2 regions of the Kosakonia calanthes genome follow, and region 2 is predicted to be linked to the other one. Evidence: predicted binding sites of a transcription regulator. Region 2 holds the regulator's gene; the other holds the start of a gene.

Region 1 (7,984 bases), 2.0 Mb from region 2:
TAAAAATCTCGACGAGTTGGAAGAGCTGGCAACGCTTGCGGTTCGCGCGCTCGACGCCCTGCTCGACTACCAGGATTACCCGATCCTCGCCGCAAAACGCGGTGCAATGGGTCGCCGCACGCTGGGTATTGGCGTGATCAACTTCGCTTACTGGCTGGCGAAAAACGGCAAGCGTTACTCCGATGGCAGCGCCAACAACCTGACGCACCAGACCTTCGAAGCGATTCAGTACTGGCTGCTGAAAGCCTCTAACGAGCTGGCGAAAGAGCAAGGCGCGTGCCCGTGGTTCAACGAAACCACTTACTCGCAGGGTATTTTGCCGATCGATACGTACAAGAAAGATCTTGACGGTATTACCAACGAGCCGCTGCATTACGATTGGGAAGCGCTGCGCGAATCCATCAAAACCCACGGTCTGCGTAACTCCACGCTTTCCGCGTTGATGCCGTCTGAAACCTCGTCGCAGATCTCCAATGCCACCAACGGCATTGAGCCGCCGCGCGGCCATGTAAGCATCAAAGCGTCGAAAGACGGGATCCTGCGCCAGGTTGTGCCGGATTATGAGCAACTGAAAAATGCCTACGAACTGCTGTGGGAAATGCCGAATAACGACGGCTACCTGCAACTGGTCGGCATTATGCAGAAGTTCATCGATCAGTCGATTTCAGCGAACACCAACTACGATCCGTCTCGCTTCCCGTCGGGTAAAGTGCCAATGCAGCAATTGTTGAAAGACTTGCTCACCGCCTACAAATTTGGTGTGAAGACGCTGTACTATCAAAACACCCGCGATGGCGCGGAAGATGCCCAGGATGATCTGGTGCCATCCATCCAGGACGATGGCTGCGAAAGCGGCGCTTGTAAGATTTAATCTCGTGCCGGATGGCGGCGTAACGCCTCATCCGGCCTACACATGATCACGCGATATTGTAGGCCGGATAAGCGCAGCGCCTTCCGGCATTCGAAGCACCATCCTGCATTTCATTTCAGACAGGACACATTACATTCATGGCTTACACCACCTTTTCACAGAAGAAAAACAACCAGCTACTGGAACCGATGTTCTTTGGTCAGCCGGTGAACGTGGCGCGCTTTGATCAGCAAAAATATGACATCTTCGAAAAACTGATTGAAAAACAACTCTCCTTTTTCTGGCGTCCGGAAGAAGTTGATGTTTCCCGCGACCGCATCGATTTCCAGGCGCTGCCGGAACACGAAAAGCACATTTTTATCAGCAACCTGAAATACCAGACGCTGCTGGATTCCATTCAGGGTCGTAGCCCGAACGTCGCGCTGCTGCCGCTGATCTCCATTCCGGAACTGGAAACCTGGGTCGAAACCTGGGCGTTTTCAGAAACTATCCACTCGCGCTCATACACCCACATTATCCGCAATATCGTTAACGATCCGGCGGTGGTGTTTGACGACATCGTGACCAACGATCAGATCCTCAAGCGCGCGGAAGGCATTTCGCACTTCTACGATGATTTGATCGAGATGACGAGCTACTGGCATCTGCTCGGCGAAGGCACACACACGGTGAACGGCAAAACCGTGACCGTGAACCTGCGCGAGTTGAAAAAGAAACTCTACCTGTGCCTGATGAGCGTGAACGCGCTGGAAGCGATTCGCTTCTATGTCAGCTTCGCGTGCTCTTTCGCTTTCGCCGAGCGCGAACTGATGGAAGGCAACGCCAAAATTATCCGTCTGATTGCCCGCGATGAAGCGCTGCACCTGACCGGGACGCAACATATGCTGAACCTGCTGCGTTCTGGCGTCGATGATCCGGAAATGGCGGAGATTGCCGAAGCGTGCAAGCAGGAGTGCTACGACCTGTTCGTTCAGGCGGCGGTGCAGGAAAAAGAGTGGGCGGAATACCTGTTCCAGGGCGGTTCTATGATTGGCCTGAACAAAGATATTCTCTGCCAGTACGTGGAGTACATCACCAATATCCGTATGCAGGCGGTCGGCCTCGATTTGCCGTTCCAGACCCGCTCCAACCCGATTCCGTGGATCAACACCTGGCTGGTGTCCGATAACGTGCAGGTTGCGCCGCAGGAAGTGGAAGTCAGCTCCTATCTGGTCGGCCAGATCGACTCGGAAGTCAATACCGACGATCTGAGTAACTTCCAGCTCTGATGAGCCGCATAACGCTTCGCCTTTCCGGCACGCAAGTGCAGTGCCGGGATGAGCACCCTTCTCTGCTGGTGGCGCTTGAGTCGCAACAAGTGGAAGTTGAATACCAGTGCCGCTCGGGCTACTGCGGCTCCTGCCGCTGTCGCCTGGTGGCAGGCCAGGTTGACTGGATTACCGAGCCGCTGGCCTTTATCAACGAAGGGGAAATTTTGCCCTGCTGCTGCCGGGCAAAAGGCGATATCGAAATCGAGATGTAAACCCGCAGGCCTGATAAAAATGTCGGATGGCGGCTCCGCCTTATCCGACCTACGGTTTGCAACCTACAACGGCTTATCTTTTAAAAACTGCACCGCTTTGTCCGGGAAATCGGTAAATAACCCATCTACCCCGGCCTGGTTGTACAACACATCGTAAAGCTGATTCACATCGCTGGCGTACTCCGGCAACTGATCGGCGCGCACGGTAAACGGGTGCACCTGCAAATGGCTGGCATGCGCCTCTTTCGCCATCGCGGTCAGTTTCACGCTATTTGGCGTTGAACCATCCGCCACCAACATATGGTAATCCGGACCAATTCCGTCAGCGTATTTGGCAATCTCTTTCATCGCGCCCGGTTTCAGCATCCAATCATAGTTGTAATTAACCCATTTCCCATCCGGCTGTTTCTGCTGGGTTTCTTGCCATTTGGTGTAGGCAATCAACTGTACCAGATTGAGATCCATCCCCATCTTCGGTTCCAGTTCGTTCTTAATACGCTTCAGTTCATCGGCGTCAAAACACTGCAAATAAACTTTGTCCTGCTTGCGGGTGTAACCGTACTTTTTCAGCACGTCCAGCGTCGCCGTCGCAATGTCTTTGCCTTCCTGATGATGGAACCACGGCGCTTTAATTTCCGGGTAGATACCAATGTTTTTGCCGGTGGAGTGGTTCAGCCCCTGCACAAACTCAATTTCCTCTTCAAAGGTATGAATCCGGAAATCGGATTTGCCCATCGGGAAACGCCCCGGAAACACCTGCTCTTTTTTGCCGTTTTCCAGCTCAAAGCCTTCGGTGAATTTCAGCGAGCGGATCTCATCCAGCGTGAAATCGATGGCGTAAAAACGTCCATCTTTACGGGCTCGTTCCGGGAAACGCTCGGCGACATCCGTCACGCGATCCAGATAATGATCGTGCAAGACAACCAAGCGGTCGTCTTTGGTCATCACCAAATCCTGCTCCAGATAATCCGCGCCCTGCGCGTAGGCCATCGCTTTGGCGGGCAGCGTGTGCTCCGGCAAATAACCGCTGGCGCCACGATGGGCGATAACCAGTTTATCGGCAGCCAGCGCCTGGCTTGCCATCAGGCCTGCCAGCAGCAGACCTGAGGTAATACGCGTAAAAGTGGTTTTCATTACGGCTCCTTTTATTGACGGCGCGCAAGCACGTCGGCGTGGTGGCGTTTTTCGCCGATCATCACAACAATCAGCAACAATACCGCCAGAATGCTACCGCCAATCATCACCATAAAGCCGCCGTCCCAACCGAAGAAATCCACGGTATAACCGACAATGGCGCTGGCAGCGACGGAACCGCCGAGATAACCAAACAAGCCGGTAAAGCCCGCTGCGGTACCGGCGGCCTTTTTCGGTGCCAGCTCCAGCGCATGCAAACCAATCAGCATCACCGGGCCGTAAATCAAGAAGCCAATGATGATCATGCAGGCCATGTCCACGCTCGGGTTGCCCGGCGGGTTCAGCCAGTAAACGACCGTCGCGATGGTCACCAGCGTCATAAAGAACACGCCGGTCGCGCCACGGTTGCCGCGGAACACTTTGTCCGACATCCAGCCACACAGCAGCGTGCCGGGAATGCCCGCGTATTCATACAGGAAGTACGCCCACGAGGATTTATCCAGCGCGAAGTGCTTCACCTCTTTCAGGTAGGTCGGTGACCAGTCGAGAATGCCGTAACGCAGCAGGTAGACAAATACGTTCGCCACCGCGATATACCACAGCAATTTGTTCGGCAAGATGTACTGCATAAAGATCTGCTTCGCCGACAGTTCTTCTTCGTGCTTGTCGCTGTAATCGTCCGGGTAGTCGTTTTTGTACTCTTCAATCGGCGGTAAACCGCAGGACTGCGGGGTATCGCGCATCAGGGCGAAGGCGATAATCGCCACCAGAATCGCGCCGAAAGCGGGCATATACAGCGCCGCATGCCAGTCGTTAAACCACGCCATCCCTAACAGGAACAGCAACGGCGGAATGCCGCCGCCGACGTTATGCGCGCAGTTCCATACCGAAACAATGCCGCCGCGCTCTTTTTGCGACCACCAGTGCACCATCGTACGACCGCACGGCGGCCAGCCCATACCCTGGAACCAGCCGCAGAGAAACAACAGCACAAACATAATCATGATGCTGGAGGTGGCCCACGGCACAAAGCCCATAAACAGCATCACCGCTGCCGCCAGAATCAACCCGGCAGGCAAGAAGACGCGCGGGTTCGAGCGGTCCGAGACCGAGCCCATAATGAATTTCGAAAAACCGTACGCAATGGAAATGCCCGACAACGCAAAGCCCAGATCGCCACGGGAAAAACCCTGCTCAACCAAATACGGCATCGCCAACGCGAAGTTTTTGCGCACCAGGTAATACGCGGCGTAACCGAAGAAGATGCCAAGAAAGATTTGCCAGCGTAAACGGCGATATAACGGGTCAACCTGTGCGTCCGGCAAACGCGATTGGTGAGGGGCAGGTTTGAAAATGCTCAGCATAAGCGGCCTCCGTGGCGCGGTAAGGCTCATGACATTAATCATCATGAGTGAAAACGAACATAATTTGAGTTAATCGCGGCGAAGTGTAGAGATAGTTTTGACCAGATAAAACAAAATGTCGTAGATAATGTTACAGAAATATGACAAACATCTAACTTCGTGCTCAAAGGTGTCTGTTATTTTCGTTTTTTGTTCGTTTATGCGCGATATCAAACAAACCACAGCAAGAGTATGGCTAAATGGCCGGCAAAGAACGTCGACTAGCCAGGACACCACCATGCCTAACTCCAGTGACTACGATGTGATCATTATCGGCGGCGGCGCAACGGGCGCTGGCATTGCCCGCGATTGCGCCCTGCGCGGCCTGCGCGCGGTGCTGCTCGAACGCCACGATATCGCCACCGGCGCGACCGGGCGTAACCACGGGTTACTGCACAGCGGCGCGCGTTATGCGGTGACGGATAATGAATCCGCGCGCGAATGTATCGCTGAAAACCAAATCCTCAAACGCATTGCCCGCCACTGTATTGAACCGACCGATGGCCTGTTTATCACCCTGCCCGAAGATGACCTTGGCTATCAGAAACTGTTTATCGACGCCTGTTTGCAAGCCGGTATTCCGGCGCAGGCGATTTCGCCGCAGGATGCCTTGCGCATAGAGCCTGCCGCGAACCCGGCCTTGATTGGCGCCGTGCGCGTGCCGGACGGCACCGTCGATCCCTTCCGCCTGACTGCCAGCAATATGCTGGATGCCCGCGAACACGGCGCGAAAATCCTCACCGGGCATGAAGTCTGCGGGTTGATTCGCGAGGGCGATACGGTGCGCGGCGTGCGTTTGCGACACGCGGCCAGCGGCGAAACGCAGGAGATCTACGCTCCCATCGTGGTGAATGCCGCCGGAATTTGGGGCCAGCGCATCACCGAATATGCCGACCTGCGCATTCACATGTTCCCGGCGAAAGGCGCGCTGCTGATCCTCGATCACCGCATCAACCAACATGTGATCAACCGCTGCCGCAAACCGGCCGACGCCGACATTCTGGTGCCTGGCGACACCATTTCCCTGATTGGCACCACCTCGACACACATCGATTATGCCGATATCGATAACCTGCGCGTGACGCCCGATGAAGTGGATATTTTGCTGCGCGAAGGCGAAAAACTGGCGCCAATCATGGCACGCACGCGCATTTTGCGTGCTTACGCCGGGGTTCGCCCGCTGGTCGCCAGCGATGATGATCCCAGCGGGCGCAACGTCAGCCGGGGCATTGTGCTGCTGGATCACGCCAAACGCGACGGGCTGGAGGGTTTTATCACCATCACCGGCGGCAAGTTAATGACCTACCGCCTGATGGCGGAATGGGCGACAGATGCGGTGTGCCGCAAACTGAACCACAGCGCCACCTGCACCACCGCCACCACGGCGCTGCCCGGTTCGCGCGAATCCACCGAACAGGCGCTGAAAAAAATCATCTCGCTGCCCACGCCGCTACGCGGCTCTGCGGTTTATCGCCATGGCGATCGCACGCCGGGCTGGCTGGGCGGCGATCGGCATAATCGCAGCCTGGTGTGCGAGTGCGAAGCGGTCACGGCGGGCGAAGTGCAATATGCAGTGGAGAACCTCAACGTCCACTCGCTGCTGGATTTGCGCCGCCGCACGCGCGTCGGCATGGGAACTTGCCAGGGCGAACTCTGCGCCTGTCGCGCCGCCGGGTTACTCAACCGGCTGCATGTCACCAACGAAAACGAATCCCTCAGCCAACTGGTGGATTTTCTCAACGAGCGTTGGAAAGGCATTAAACCTGTCGCCTGGGGCGATGCGTTACGCGAAAGCGAGTTTACACGCTGGGTTTATCAAGGTTTGTGCGGGCTGGAAAAGGAGACGGAAGATGAGATTTGATACGGTGATCATTGGCGGCGGGCTGGCGGGGTTGCTGTGCGGGATTCGCCTAAGCGAAAGCGGCCAGCGCTGCGCCATTGTCAGCCGGGGCCAGAGTGCGCTGAGCTTCTCCTCCGGTTCGTTAGATTTACTGTCGTATCTGCCGGACGGCCAGCCGGTCGACAACCTGGAAAGCGCAATCGCCCAGCTTCAGCAACAGCATAGCGAACATCCCTATGCCCGGCTTGGCGCACAGCGCGTGCGCCAGTATGCGCAGCAAACGCAAACCCTGCTCGCCGATTGCGGTCTGGCGTTACAGGGCGATGTGGATACGCCGCACCAGCGCGTCACTCCGCTCGGAACCTTCCGCCAGGCGTGGCTTAGCCCGCAGGAAGTACCGTTAAAAACGCAGACCCGGCTACACACCGGCGTGGTTGGCATCAGTGGTTTTCTCGATTTTCAGCCACAACTCGCCGCTGGCGCACTGCGTAAACGCGGCATTGACGCCCAGGCCGAAGAGATCGAGCTACCGCTGCTTGACCGGCTACGCGATAACGCCAGTGAGTTCCGCGCCGTCAATATCGCCCGCCAACTGGATTTGCCGGAACACTTTGAGGCACTGTATGCAGCGCTGCGCCCGCTGAGCGAGCAGTATGAAATGCTCTACCTGCCCGCCTGTTTTGGCCTGACGGACAGTGTTGTGTTTGATCGCCTGAACCAACAACTCGCCTGCCCGCTGCGCCTGTTGCCGACGCTGCCGCCGTCTGTGCCGGGCATGCGCATGCAACATTTGCTGCAACAGCGCTTTACCCGCAGCGGCGGAAACTGGATGCCCGGCGATGACGTGCTGCGCGCCGATACTAACAACGCGCGCGTCACGCAGTTATGGACGCGCAAGCATGAAGATATCCCGCTGCGCGCGCGCCATGTGGTGCTCGCCAGCGGCAGTTTTTTCAGTAACGGATTAATCGCCGGGCGCGATCGCGTACGCGAAGCGGTGTTTGATCTGGATGTGTTGCAAAGCGCAGAACGGCGCGACTGGTATCGCGACGATGTGTTTGATACGCAGCCATGGCAACAATTCGGCGTGCGAACCGATGAACATCTGCACGGCCTGCGACACGGCGAGGCGCTGGACAATCTCTTTGTTATCGGCTCTGTGTTGGGCGGGTTTGATGCCATCGCGCAGGGCTGTGGCGCAGGTGTTTGCGCCG
Region 2 (7,984 bases):
CGTATCGGTATCGATTTGGGTGGTACGAAAACTGAAATTATCGCGCTTGATGAGGGCGGCGAAGCGTTGTTCCGCCATCGCCAGCCCACGCCGCGCGACTATCAGCAAACCATTGAGCTTATCGCTTCATTGGTGGATTTGGCGGAAAAAGAGACCGGCCAGCGCGGCACGGTCGGCATGGGGATTCCCGGTTCTATCTCGCCTTATACGGGCGTAGTGAAAAACGCCAACTCTACCTGGCTGAACGGTAAACCGTTCGACAAAGATTTGAGCCAGCGCCTGAACCGCGAAGTGCGGCTGGCGAACGACGCCAACTGCCTGGCGGTTTCCGAAGCGGTGGATGGTGCGGCGGCCGGGGCGCAAACCGTGTTTGCGGTGATTATCGGCACGGGCTGCGGTTCCGGTGTGGCGCTGAATGGTCACGCGCACATTGGCGGCAACGGCACGGCGGGCGAATGGGGCCATAATCCGCTGCCATGGATGGATGATGACGAGCTACGTTATCGCGCCGAAGTGCCGTGTTACTGCGGTAAACAGGGCTGCATTGAAACCTTTATTTCCGGGACTGGTTTTGCGACGGATTACCAGCGCTTGAGCGGGCAACCGTTGAAGGGCAGCGAGATTATCCGCCTGGTGAGCGAGCAGGATCCGATCGCCGAGCTGGCGTTAAGCCGCTACGAACTGCGGCTGGCGAAATCGCTGGCGCATGTGGTGAATATCCTCGATCCGGATGTGATCGTGCTGGGCGGCGGAATGAGCAATGTCGAGCGTCTATATCAGACGGTGCCGGGGCTTATCAAAAACTGGGTGTTTGGCGGCGAATGCGAAACCCCGATCCGCAAAGCGCTGCACGGTGATTCAAGCGGCGTGCGCGGTGCGGCCTGGCTTTGGCCGCAGGACGAATAAAAAAGGTAGGCTGTAGGCCGGATAAGCGAAGCGCCATCAGGTGTTCGGCTCTTCGGGAATGACGCCGGATGGCGGCTGACGCCTTATCCGGCCTACCTCTTCATATTTCTACAAAACCGCGTATTTCCCGTCGAGTTTGCTGTAACCCAAGCCGTTTATTTTCTTCACTTTGATCTGCACCGGAATGCGCTCTTTCATCGCTTCCACATGGCTAATCACGCCAATGGTTTTACCGGTAGCATTCAGCGCATCAAGGGCATCCAGCGCGGTATCCAGCGTTTCACTGTCGAGTGTGCCGAAACCTTCATCAAGGAACAGTGAATCGATGCGGGTTTTATGGCTGACCAGATCGGACAGCGCCAGCGCCAGCGCGAGGCTGACAAGGAAGCTTTCCCCACCGGAAAGGGTGCGGGTATCGCGTACTGCATCCGCCTGCCAGGTGTCGACCACCTCCAGTTCCAGCGCTTCGCTGGCTTTGCGTTTCAGCAAATAGCGGCCATGCAGGCGGGTTAACTGGTTGTTCGCCAGCCACACTAAGTTATCCAGCGTCAGACCCTGGGCGAACTTACGGAATTTATCGCCTTCTTTAGAACCGATCAGCGCATTCAAATGGCCCCAATCATCGCAGCGGGCGATGGCTTGCTCAATTTGCTGCAACAGCGTTTGCTGACGCGTGCGGTTGTCCGCGTCCTGCTTCAGTTGCTGGCGGAATTCGCCCTGGCGGGTGGTGTTTTCACGCAACTGGCGCGACACATTTTCCAGCGCCAGCCCGGCGCTTTCTGCCGTGGCATTTTCTTGCAGATCGGCAGGGCGCTGCGCCTGATGTGCGGCAACAGCTTGCTCGGCACTGGCGGCCAGCACCTGTTTTTGCTGGCAATCGGCGTCCAGCTTCTGGCGCAACTGCTCAAGGCGCAAACGTTCGCCATCATCAAGCAACGCGCTGAGAAACGCCTGTTGATCGGCGAACACGCTGTTCACCAGCGCGTCGGTGAATTGTTTTTCCAGCGCGCTTTCCGTGTTGAACTCTTGCACCAGTTGCTGTTGCAGCGTTTGCCACTGGCTCTTAAGCGACAGGCATTCATCATGCACTTTTCGCCAGCCTTCCAACGCCACGGTTTGCCCGTCTGCTGGCGTGTCATCCTCCGGCAGTGTATCGAGAATCGGCGTTAACAACGCCACCCGTTCCTGTAGCGCGGCCAGTTGTTGCTGCTGGTGCTGCCACTGTTGCGCTTCTTGCGCCCGCGCGGCCAGCCACTGCGGCTCTTCGCCTTCCGGCGGCAATGCCAAATCCAGTGTGGCAAGGGCCGACGCCAGGCTGTCGCGACGGTTGGCGACGGCCTGTTGATACTGCTCGCTTTGCTGGCGTAATTCGGTAATTTGTTGCTGCAATGTCTGGCGCTGATTGAGCAGATAAAGCTGCTGCTCATAGGCATCCTGCGCGCTTTGCCAACTGGTCAGATCGCGATGCGGTTCAAGCGTGACATTCAGCATCGCGCAGGCTTTGGCCCAATCCTCTAACCAGGCCTGTTCTTCCTGCTGCAAGGTTTTGGCTTCGCGCTCATCTTTTTCATAGCGTTCGCTCAGCCCTTTAAGCCGCTCGCTCAAGGCGACGCCAGCTTCTTTCATCTCGCGCACTTCAAGATCCAGCGCGTTAAAACGGGTCTGATTGACGCCGGGTTCGATGGCCTGATACTGCGCAACCGCCGGATGTTCCGTCGCGCCGCACAGCGGGCAGGGGTGCCCCGGTTGCAGGCGCGCGCGTTCGCTCTCCAGATCTTTGATGCGGCTTTCCAGTTCGCAGATGGTGCGCACTTCGCTCAGTAGCTGGTTTTTTTCTTTATACAGATCGCGTTTACGCGCCAACTCGGCGTTGAGCTTTTCCTGCTCCGCTTTCAGATCCAACAAACTTTGTTGGCGCTGGGTTAGTTGCTTACGCAGCGGCGCGAAACGGGCGTGCAAAGCGGTAAGTTGCTGGCGCAGCGGGCGGTTTTGCGCGCAAAGCGCCATGGCGGCAGACGTCTCTTCACTGCTTAATTCCAGCGTCGAAGTCGGCAGCGTGCGCAAACGCGCTTCATGGCTTTGCACGCGTTGTTGCAAGCCTTGCCACTGTTTTTTCTCTTCTTCTAACTGATTGAACAGTACGCGCCAGCCGGTGAGTTCACTCTGCCAGCGCTCAAAACGCGCATGCTCTGTGAGCCAACTGTCCAGCGTTTTTCGCGACGCCAACAACGCGGCATGCTGCTGACCCGCGCTAAAACGAATGCGCGCGCGCAGCGACAGGCTGGCATGTAAGCGAGCATTCACTTCTTCACTCTGGCTGCGAGTGCGCGCCAGCGCTTTACGTTGTTCTTCGAGCCTGTCCCACAGCGGGCGCAACTGCTGCGCCGGTTGTGCCCGTTCCAGTGCCGCCAACTGCGGCTGAGCGCTGGCCAGCGACTGCTGTGCTTGCGCCAGCGCGGCCTGCGCCCGCCCGCGCGCGGCGTGTAATTCCGCATCGCGGTTCAGCCATTGCGCCTGCGTCTGCACGGCGCGTTGCCCGGCCAGCAAGGTTTGCTCTTCGTCAGTAAGTGCCTGCAAACTTTGCGTAAGCTGCTGGCGCTGCTCATCGTTGAGTAAAACAACGCCTTCAGCCTGCGCCTGTAAATTCTCCAACTGGGTTTTCGCGGTTTTGTGTTTCTCAAACACCATCGCCGAAATTTGCCCGTAAATTTCGGTGCCGGTTAGCTCTTCAAGCAACTCCGCGCGTTCGCGGGGTTTGGCATTGAGAAACGCGGCGAACTGGCCTTGTGACAGCAGCATCGAGCGGGTGAAACGCCCATAGTCCAGCCCGGTGAGCGAGGCAGTGAGATCGAGTTTATCTTTCACTTTATCGGCAAGGATTTTGCCGTCGGCGCAGGTGGCAAGCTCGACGCGCGGCGCCTGCAAGTTGCCATCCGCCAGCCCACGGGCGCGGGTCTGGCTCCAGAACGCCCGGTAAGCGACGCCTTTCACTTCAAATTCCACTTCCGCCAGGCAGTCGGCGGTGTCGCGGGTCATTAAATCGTTTTGCGATTGCGACAAGGTGCTCAGGCGCGGCGTTTCGTGGTACAGCGCCAGACAAATCGCATCCAGTAACGTGGTTTTCCCCGCGCCGGTCGCGCCGGTAATGGCAAATAAGCCATTGCTGGCGAACGGCTCTTCGGTGAAATCGATTTTCCACTCGCCTTTCAGCGAATTGAGGTTTTTTAAGCGTAAGCTGAGGATTTTCATGCGTCTTGCTCCTCATCCAGCGCCTGGCAGGTTTCGCTAAACAGCGCCTGTAAACGCGCGGTTTGGGTTTCGTCGAGTTCTTCCTGCGCGAGGCGGCGGGCAAAAACGTCTTCCACTTTTAATTCGCTCAATGTTTCACGTAATTCCCCGGCGAGAATGCGCTCCCGCTGCTCGCGGCTGCGGCGAACCAGCAACACTTCCACCGGTAAATCCTCGGTCACTTGTTGAATTTTTCGCTGCATATCCGCCAGATAATCGCTGCTGACAATTTCAATATCCAGCCACACCGGCGTGTCTGCCGGGGCATCGCGCCACTGCTCAAGTTGGCGACAAATCTCCGCAAAATCACCTTTTATTACCGCTAGCGGCTGGGTTGGCGGAACCTCCAGCGCAGTCACTTCCGCCAGCTTGCCATCGGTGAAGGTCACCAGATTGACGCTTTTGTTTTTGCCCGTTTCATCAAAACTTAACGGGATCGGCGAGCCGCAATAACGAATGTGCGCCTGACCGCCAATTTTCTGCGACCGGTGAATGTGTCCCAGCGCGATGTAATCGGCGGGCGGAAAGTTTTGTGCAGGGAAAGCATCCAACGTGCCGATATAAATATCACGTACCGCGTCACTTTTGCTGGCACCAACGGTGGTTAAATGGCCGCTGGCAATAATCGGCAAACGTTGTTCGCGGCGCAGTGTACAAGCGGTGGTGAATTGTTGTTGGTAGTAATCGGTAATGGCAGTCAGCAGATGTTGCTGTTTCTCCTGCCCGGAAAGCCCCGCCTGGCTGACGGTAATGTCGCGCGGGCGCAAAAACGGCACCGGGCAAAACACGGCACCGGGCGCGCCATCACGGCGGTAAAGCAGAAACGGTTCGATGCCCGCGCTGGCAACCACCGTGGTTTTCAGGTAGGCGAGGATCTCTTTCGATTCATTGAGGGTGGCCACGGAATCATGGTTTCCGGCCAGCACCACCAGCTGACAGCCGGTTTGCTGAAGCTTGACGACAAAGCGGTTATAAAGCTCGCGCGCGTAACTCGGCGGTGAGCCGGTATCGAAGATGTCCCCGGCGACGATTATCGCATCCACTTCGTGGCTTTCCGCCGTGGCGAGTAGCCAGTCGAGAAAGGCGTGGTGTTCGGCGGCCCGGCTTTTACTGTAGAAATTTTGGCCCAGGTGCCAGTCTGACGTGTGAATGATGCGCATAGGGGGTCCGTGGCAAAAAAGCGTAAAGGGGATTATAAACATTAAGCAGATAAGGGACATATCCAGGCACAAATTTGCGCTGTCACACTTCTTCGAGTGGAGTCATATGGCGGTCATCTTATTCATAAATCTGTCATAAAACTGACGCATAATGGCGCCGCTATCTATACAGATGACTAATTAAAACAGGGCAAATCATGGCGAGACGAATTCTGGTCGTAGAAGATGAAGCACCCATCCGTGAAATGGTTTGCTTCGTGCTCGAGCAAAATGGTTTTCAACCGGTGGAAGCTGAAGATTATGACAGCGCGGTGAACCAACTTAATGAACCCTGGCCCGATCTGGTTTTACTGGACTGGATGTTGCCCGGCGGTTCTGGCATCCAGTTTATTAAACATCTAAAGCGTGAAGCGATGACCCGTGATATTCCGGTGATGATGCTGACGGCGCGCGGGGAAGAAGAAGATCGCGTTCGTGGGCTGGAAACAGGCGCGGACGATTACATCACCAAACCCTTTTCACCTAAAGAACTGGTCGCGCGAATCAAAGCGGTAATGCGCCGAATTTCGCCGATGGCAGTGGAAGAAGTTATCGAAATGCAGGGGCTAAGCCTCGACCCATCGTCACATCGCGTGATGACCGGCGAAAACCCGCTGGATATGGGGCCGACCGAGTTTAAACTCCTGCACTTCTTTATGACCCACCCGGAGCGGGTTTACAGCCGTGAACAACTGCTGAACCACGTCTGGGGAACCAATGTTTATGTTGAAGACAGAACGGTGGACGTGCATATTCGCCGTCTGCGCAAAGCGCTGGAACACAGCGGGCACGATCGTATGGTGCAAACAGTGCGCGGCACGGGATATCGTTTTTCGACCCGTTTCTGAAATTTGACAGGAGTGTGATGCGTGCTGGAACGGCTGTCATGGAAAAGGCTGGTGCTGGAGCTCCTCCTTTGTTGTATCCCCGCCTTTATATTCGGCGCGATTTTCGGTCATCTGCCCTGGTTTTTACTCGCGGCGGTTATCGGTCTGCTGATCTGGCATTTCTGGAATTTGTTACGTCTTTCCTGGTGGTTATGGGTCGATAAAAGTATGACGCCGCCGCCCGGCACAGGAAGCTGGGAACCGTTGTTATACGGCCTGCACCAGATGCAGATGCGTAACAAAAAGCGCCGTCGCGAGCTGGGTAATCTGATTAAACGCTTTCGCAGCGGCGCGGAATCCCTGCCGGATGCGGTGGTTCTCACCACCGAAGAGGGCATGATCTTCTGGTGTAACGGCCTTGCGCAACAACTGCTCGGGCTGCGCTGGCCGGACGATAATGGTCAGAACATCCTGAACCTGTTGCGCTACCCCGAATTTACTCAATACCTGAAGACGCAATCTTTCGGCAAACCGCTCAATTTGGTGCTCAATACCGGGCGTCATCTGGAGATCCGCGTGATGCCATACAGCGAGCAGCAGCTGTTGATGGTGGCGCGTGATGTCACGCAAATGCACCAACTGGAAGGTGCGCGGCGCAACTTCTTTGCCAACGTCAGCCACGAGTTGCGTACACCGCTTACGGTTTTGCAAGGCTACCTGGAGATGATGCAGGAGCAAACGCTGGAAGGTGCACCGCGCGAAAAAGCGCTGCACACCATGCGGGAACAAACCTCGCGGATGGAAGGGCTGGTGCGCCAGCTGCTGACGCTATCAAAGATTGAAGCCGCGCCGACTTTGCCGCCCAATGAAATTATTGATGTGCCGATGATGCTGCGGGTTGTGGAGCGCGAAGCGCAAACCCTTAGCCAGCAAAAACACACATTTAGTTTTGAAGTCGACGGCAATCTAAAAGTGCTGGGCAACGAAGAGCAGCTACGCAGCGCGATTTCCAACCTTGTTTATAACGCGGTCAACCACACGCCCGCCGGAACGCACATTATTGTGCGCTGGCAGCCTGTGCCGCACGGTGCGGAATTCAGCGTGCAGGATAACGGGCCGGGCATTGCCGCCGAGCATATTCCGCGCCTGACCGAGCGTTTCTACCGCGTTGACAAAGCCCGTTCCCGGCAAACCGGCGGCAGCGGCCTGGGGCTGGCGATTGTGAAACACGCGGTGAATCATCACGATAGCCGTCTTGATATTGTAAGCCAGCCAGGCAAAGGCACGCGTTTTAGCTTTGTCCTGCCGGAACGCCTGGTTGCCAAAGTCGCCGTCACGTAACCTTTCTGTCAGCTTATCTTTCCAGCGGCCTGCGACAACGGGCCGCTGTTCCTCGTTATCCGCTTCGCCTTAAACGTATTTTGTACGCTTGCTGCTTTTTTGTTCGCATGATCAGCCATGTGTTTTTCTTATAAATGGAGTATTTCACTGGTTTTATTTATCTGTGTGGTATAACCATCTGGTTTTGCGATCCCGACTTGCCTTTAAACGTTATAAGCGTTTAAATTGCGCCCCAGACATTGTCAGACCGACTGTGTTTGCGTGGTAAATCGAAAAACTATTCTTCGCCGCGCTGTACTTGAAGCATTTCCCGCTGATTTAACGCGATATTGTTACGTTATTGTTCGGTTGGAAGAGCCGAAAAAATCATCATTTTTACGACACCACATCCACAGGCAGTAAAAACTTATGACCCATCACTTA

Evidence for each region. Region 2 encodes PhoB, which activates phosphate uptake and scavenging genes when phosphate is short. Its sites were predicted from a motif close to CTGTCATAAAACTGNCNNAT; they were not measured.
Region 1: glpT (glycerol-3-phosphate transporter) is a predicted target of PhoB. The motif match lies at 5,019-5,038, and genes of this name have one in related genera.

Annotation. Positions count from the first base shown of each region.
Region 1 is NZ_CP151800.1:1,596,196-1,604,179, reverse strand. It holds gene nrdA (class 1a ribonucleoside-diphosphate reductase subunit alpha) at 1-871, shown strand, start outside; gene nrdB (class Ia ribonucleoside-diphosphate reductase subunit beta) at 1,009-2,139, shown strand; gene yfaE (class I ribonucleotide reductase maintenance protein YfaE) at 2,139-2,393, shown strand; gene glpQ (glycerophosphodiester phosphodiesterase) at 2,457-3,527, opposite strand; gene glpT (glycerol-3-phosphate transporter) at 3,539-4,891, opposite strand; gene glpA (anaerobic glycerol-3-phosphate dehydrogenase subunit A) at 5,169-6,791, shown strand; gene glpB (glycerol-3-phosphate dehydrogenase subunit GlpB) at 6,781-7,984, shown strand, end outside.
Region 2 is NZ_CP151800.1:3,608,119-3,616,102, reverse strand. It holds gene mak (fructokinase) at 1-906, shown strand, start outside; gene sbcC (exonuclease subunit SbcC) at 1,015-4,155, opposite strand; gene sbcD (exonuclease subunit SbcD) at 4,152-5,354, opposite strand; gene phoB (phosphate response regulator transcription factor PhoB) at 5,552-6,241, shown strand; gene phoR (phosphate regulon sensor histidine kinase PhoR) at 6,263-7,561, shown strand; gene brnQ (branched-chain amino acid transporter carrier protein BrnQ) at 7,970-7,984, shown strand, end outside.